Regions from separate parts of the Anoxybacillus sp. LAT27 genome, predicted to be linked through region 1. Evidence: riboswitches for the same ligand, from Rfam matches in the RefSeq annotation. Region 1 holds a riboswitch; the other holds the start of a gene.

Region 1 (3,167 bases):
TTTATCGCGCGCAGTTTAGCAAACAAATCGACGCAAGTAATCGGGCTCGTCATGCCAAGTTCGGCCGATAAAGCGTTTCAAAATCCGTTTTTCCCGGAAGTCATTCGCGGCATTAGTAAAGCGGTGCATGATCGGCAATATGCGTTACAGTTATCGACAGGGGAAACGGAAGCGGAAATTTATGATGGCGTCGTGCATATGGTGCAAGGAAAGCGCGTTGATGGTGTCATTTTGCTTTATTCGCGTGCGAACGATAAAATTATGGCGTATTTACAAAAAGAAGATGTGCCGTTCGTTGTCATTGGGAAACCGCATAAAAAAGCGGAAGAAATTACCCACGTTGATAACGATAACGTACGGGCGGCACGTGAGGCAACGGAATATTTAATTGAACTCGGTCATGAGCGCATCGCATTTGTCGGTGGAAACGTCAATCTCATTGTGACGATGGATCGTCTGCGCGGTTATGAAAAAGCGCTCAAATCGGCAGGGCTTGCATATCGAAAAGACTACATTGTACACGAGGAATTTTTAAAAGAAGGCGGACAAGAAGCGATGAAAGAGCTGCTTTCACTTGCTGAACCGCCAACCGCGCTCGTTGTCGCCGACGATTTAATGGCGCTTGGAGTATTAAATACGCTTGCGGAAATGGGCTTAAGCGTGCCGGGAGATGTGTCGATCGTCAGCTTTAACAACGTACTTTTATCGGAAATTTCTCGTCCGCCGCTCACGTCGGTAGACATTAACATTTTTCAACTCGGCTTTGAAGCGGCAAGAAATTTAATACAACAAATTGAAAATCCGAACGAGCCAATTAAACGAATTATTATCCCACATACGCTCGTGAAACGATTTTCGTGCGATTACTACAAAGCGCCTTCTCAATAGAGGGCGCTTTTTTTGTAAATGGACTAGGCGAGAAGAAAAAAATGGTGTATTATATTCTTAACATTCATGCTCTTTGAAAAACAATATACGATAAGCAAGTACGGTGCATACGTCTGTATGCTTAAAAGGGAAGAACGGTGCAAAGCCGTCGCGGTACCCGCCACTGTGATGGGGAGTTTTGTTGCAGGATGCCACTGATTTTTAGGGAAGGCGCAACGAAATGATGAACCTAAGCCAGGAGACCTGCCTGCTTGCGATACGTCGGCTGCCTACGGGAATATAGGTAGACGTGCGGGAACGATGGACGTTATATATGCTTAGTGACGTATGCTCTATTTTTTGAATCTTTCGTTTTTTCTGCACCTCTGCCTAGGGGTGCTTTTTTATTTTGAAAAAAAGGAGTGACATATATGGCAACGTGGAATTTACAAGGAACGAAACATCATGTGTTGATTTGTAACGGAGGAAGTTGTATGCGGAAAGGGGGAGAGGAGGTAACGCAGGCGATTCGTGATGAGATTGACAAACTGCAACTACATACCCACGTCCATACGACGCGGACGAGGTGCAACGGGCGCTGTGAAGATGCATGTGTTGTCATCGTGTATCCAGAAGGAATTTGGTACCGCACGATTGATGAGCAAGTCGGTAGGGATATTGTACGAAAACATGTAAAAGATGGCGAAGTATTGCTTGATTATGTGACGTACACATACGATGGAGGGTTTGTCATACCTGAACATAGCGTTGCGACAAGGGGGAAGGAAAAGTGAAGAAACCGTTGTTTTTTTTCGCTAGTGCGTGCGTAACCATCTATATTTTATTTGCGCTTTCGCCTTCTGTATATGCGATGCACATTATGGAAGGATTTTTGCCTTGGCAGTGGGCGCTCGTTTGGTGGCTGTTATTTTTACCGTTTTTCTTGATCGGTATGCGCAACGTTGCGCGTTTGATGAGGCAAAGGCCCGAAGTAAAGTTATTGCTTGCTTTAGCTACGGCATTTACATTTGTTCTTTCTGCGTTAAAAATCCCGTCTGTTACAGGAAGTAGCTCTCATCCGACTGGGACAGGTCTTGGTGCACTTTTATTCGGACCGTTCGTGATGACGGTCATTGGTACGGCGGTGCTATTGTTTCAAGCGCTTTTACTTGCGCATGGCGGAGTGACAACACTTGGTGCGAATGCGTTTTCCATGGCTGTCGTCGGACCGCTCGTTGCGTACGTACTGTTTTCTTTGTGTAAAAAGTTCGGCGTATGTACGCGCGTTTCCGTTTTCCTTGCGGCGATGATGGCCGATTTAGCTACGTATGTAATGACGTCAATTCAGCTTGCACTTGCGTTTCCTGATGCGACGAGTGGGGTATGGGGGGCATTTTTAAAGTTCGCTTCGATTTTTGCAGTGACGCAAATACCGCTTGCGATTACGGAAGGACTTCTTACCGTTGTTGTATGGAACTTTTTACATACGCACTCGAAGCGGGAGTTAACGATATTGGAACAGAAAGGAGCGACTATTGAATGAACAATCGCATATTGCTTCTCGTTGCTGCACTATTCATTGTGCTACCGCTATTTGTTGTGAAAAATACAGAGTTTGCTGGAGCTGATACGCTTGCGGAAGAAATGATTCAACAAATTGCGCCGCATTATAAACCGTGGTTTGATGTTGTATTTGAGCCCCCAGGCGGAGAAGTAGAGACGTTGTTATTTTCACTACAAGCCGCGCTTGGTGCTGGAGTGATTGGATATATTATCGGGCTGTACAAAGGGCGAAAGCGAAATGGTTAGTTGGCTTGACGAATGGGCGTATCGAAATCAACTGGCTAAAGTGAATGTCACATTTAAACTCATACTTACTTGCACACTGCTTATTGGGACGATTTTTGGAACGAATATGACTCGTTGTATCATTATCGTCTTGTTATTCATTTGGCTTCTTTATCGTGCCCGTTTGCCATGGTATGTTTGCGTTCGCTTTTTTGTCATCATGTCCCTTCTTGTTATTGGGAGCTGTGTTCCTCTTCTTTTTGCGATTGATCGTAACGTTCATTTTGTGGGCGAAAATGTGGGGCAAGTGGCAACGATTTGTTTACGCGCATTATCAAGTTCTTTTACGCTTTTTTCTCTTGCCATCACAACACCGTTTTTTCGCATTGCTTATGCATTAAGTAAATGGCGTGTTCCTCAAGCGTTCATTGAGCTATTAGTATTGACGTATCGCTTCATTTTCGTGTTAGAGAAAGCGGCGACGCATTTGTTTATGACGGTAAAAATAAAAA
Region 2 (3,167 bases), on a different contig from region 1:
CAAAAAGGCGAGCACCACTCTCGGCATACGAATCGCAATAATAATTTGCGAAATGGTGGCGGGAACGTCCATCGGTGTATGAAACAAATGATGCGACAACGTGTCCCATATAGAAGAAAAGGGAATCGATTGTGATCCAATCGATATCCCTAATAATAGTGCAACGATCGCAATGATGGATGCAGTCATATAGTTATTTAAAAATGTCTGGATAAACGACTTTGGCAATTTCTTCGACCCCTTCAGCTAAACGTGGTCCTGGACGAGAAACTAAATCGGAATTAACATCGTATACGCGTTTATTTTTAATTGCAGGAACTTCTTTCCAAGCTGGGCGAGCGAGCACTTGCTCGACAGCGTTCGGTGTATAGTAACCGTACGTCGTAATAATGACGTCTGGATTTAACGCCACCGCATCTTCTTCAGTAAACATCGGCCATCCTTCTTGGTCGCCGGCTGCGTTTTTCGCATGAATGATCGTTAACATCTCATCCATAAAAGTTCCTTTTCCAGCTGTATAAATTTCTGGAGCAGGAGAAACTTCTACCCAAACGGTCGCTTCTTCTTTCACTTCTTTCGCCTTTTCAGCGATGGCATCAATTTTTTGTTTCATTTGTTGTACAACATCTGTCGCTTCTTTCACTTTTCCTGTCGCTTTTCCGATGAGTTCAATCGATGCATATACGTCGTTGAGCGACGTTGCGTTTGGTACAACAACAACTGTAATGCCTGCATCTTTTAATTGCTTTAATCCTTCTTCAGAGTTATGAGCACTCGATGCATGCGCAAGCACAACGTCTGGTTGAAGCGAAATAATTTTTTCTACATTAAACTCCATACCACCAATTTTTTCTTTGTTTTTCACATCTTCTGGATAGTTATCAAAGTCGCTGACACCAACAATTTTGTCACCAAGTCCTAATGCGTACGCAATTTCTGTATTACTCGGAATAAGCGAAACAATTTTTTTCGGTTCTTTTTCAATCGTGACATCACCAACCGCATCTTTTATGGTGACTGGAAATGCGGCTTGTTCCGTTTTCGCTTCTTGCTTCGTCTCTTTTGCTGGCTCTGCGTTATTGTTGCATGCCGCTAATCCGAGCGTCAACAAAAGCGCAAGAAGCCATACGTAATGTTTCCATTTCATCATTTTTCCCCCTTTTTTATGTATAAAAATAAAAAGCTCACCCCAAACGGAATGAGCTGGAAACAACAAAAGATAATTACTCCTCTTGTCGTTTCGTCGTCTCACTCCCCGAAGACGCGAATGACGAAGCAAAAAGGCAGGTCTACTGACTTATGCGTCATCCTACTTTGAAGCCTTCCCGTACAAATTGTACAGTGGCACGTTTCATTTCGTCAGCATTTACAGTTGCGGGGACAGTTCTGGACTTGCACCAGATTCCCTATTAAGTCTACTAGGTTGCCCGTTCGACACCTTTTTGCAACGGACATATGTAATTGTCGAACAATTTTTACGTTTCTATCATAGCGAAAAATATCGTTAATAGCAACAAGTTTTTTCTATTTTAATGGCAATGTAAATGTAAATGTCGTCCCTTCTCCGAGTTTGCTATGAACAGTAATTGTTCCTTTATGCGCTTCGACGATGTTTTTCGCAATCGCAAGACCTAATCCTGTACCCGATCGGCCGCGCGTACGTGCTTTATCCGCTTTATAAAAACGTTCAAACACAAACGGTAAGTCTTCTTCTGGAATGCCCGAACCAGAATCTTGTACAGAAATGCGTACTCTTTCTTCATCCCCATCGACAATGACGCGCACTTCTCCGCCTTCACCTGTGTGACGAAGAGCGTTATCAATTAAGTTCGTCAACACTTGTTCAATGCGATCAGGATCAAACGAAACGATACGTTCATCGTTCATATCTACAAATAAACGAACGCCTTTTTCTTTCGCTAACGCTTGAAACTTATGAATAATGCGCTCTATATATGGTTTGAGCGGTACTTGTTCGTGATGAAGCGTTAAATGACCCGCTTCCATGCGCGCTAAATCAAGCAAATCATTAACGAGACGACCCATGCGCAACGATTCATCATAAATGACTTTTGCTAGCTCTTTTTTCTCTTCATCTGTTGCCGCAATATCATCGACGATCGCTTCACTATATCCTTGTAACATGGCAATCGGCGTACGTAATTCATGAGAAACATTGGCGATAAAATCTTTGCGTAACTTATCGAGCCGTCGTTCTTCCGTCATGTCACGAAGCACCGCAACAGCTCCACGAATAACTTTACCATTGTATAGCGGCGTCATGACAATGACCCAATTGCGACCTTGTAAAGCGATTTCGGCAGCTTGTTCCTTTTCTTCCGTTACCGCTTTTTTGAACAATTCATTTACTTGCGGAGGAAGGGGTAATAAATCGTCGCGCTGCCCTTGTTCGTAGTACCATGCTTGTAAAAATCGGTCGGCAGGTGGGTTTGTAATAAGCACTTCGCCATTTCGATTGAGCGTAATGACGCCATCCGCCATGCTGCTTAAAATGCTTGCCAATTGCTCTTTTTCTTGGTTTAACGCATTAATGTGAAATTGCAGTTGCCGTCCCATTTGATTAAATGCCATTGCCAGTTCCCCGATTTCATCATGAGTAACAATCGGCACTTTTGAGTCAAACTTTCCACGGGCAATTTCAAATGCCACTTGTCTCATTTTTCGGAGCGGAGCTGTAATGCGTGTGGACAAGAAAAAGGCGAATACCGTCGTTAAAACAATCGCAATAAATGCTGCAAGAAAAATAAATTTCGTCGTTTGTTTTGTCGTTTCTTCCACCGCTTTCAACGATTGATACACGAATACAGCACCGTTTCCATCAGATATATGAAGCGGGACACCGACAATAAACAGCTCGTTATATTCATTGTTTCGCATCGTTTGATTTGGCATTAATGTTCGTTTCACTACCTTTTTTCCATCAAAAACGCGCGATAACTGTTGATCTTGTTGTACAAATGAAAGCGGCAAGTCGGCAAGCTTCTCATTCGGCGAATACCAATAATGGCGATCGTCGATAATAATCATGAGCTTCGATACGTCATCAACCATCGTCCACGCAATCGAGCGTGCAAATTGTTCATCATGTTCTGCCACGACACGCGCCACTTTCATTGCTTGTTGGGTCAGCTGATCTCCTGTCTTTT

Evidence for each region. A riboswitch is a leader RNA that binds a small molecule or an ion and turns the genes downstream of it on or off. The one in region 1 is predicted to bind cobalamin.
Region 2: linked by a shared signal. The riboswitch ahead of LD028_RS03330 (ABC transporter substrate-binding protein) and the one ahead of LD028_RS04705 ((2Fe-2S) ferredoxin domain-containing protein) in region 1 are both predicted to bind cobalamin.

Annotation. Positions count from the first base shown of each region.
Region 1 is NZ_JAIWYK010000064.1:44,900-48,066, forward strand. It holds gene LD028_RS04700 (LacI family DNA-binding transcriptional regulator) at 1-888, shown strand, start outside; cobalamin riboswitch at 972-1,153, shown strand; gene LD028_RS04705 ((2Fe-2S) ferredoxin domain-containing protein) at 1,299-1,661, shown strand; gene LD028_RS04710 (energy-coupling factor ABC transporter permease) at 1,658-2,410, shown strand; gene LD028_RS04715 (energy-coupling factor ABC transporter substrate-binding protein) at 2,407-2,676, shown strand; gene LD028_RS04720 (energy-coupling factor transporter transmembrane component T family protein) at 2,669-3,167, shown strand, end outside.
Region 2 is NZ_JAIWYK010000061.1:147,859-151,025, forward strand. It holds gene LD028_RS03325 (FecCD family ABC transporter permease) at 1-228, opposite strand, end outside; gene LD028_RS03330 (ABC transporter substrate-binding protein) at 194-1,150, opposite strand; cobalamin riboswitch at 1,266-1,457, opposite strand; gene LD028_RS03335 (ATP-binding protein) at 1,525-3,167, opposite strand, start outside.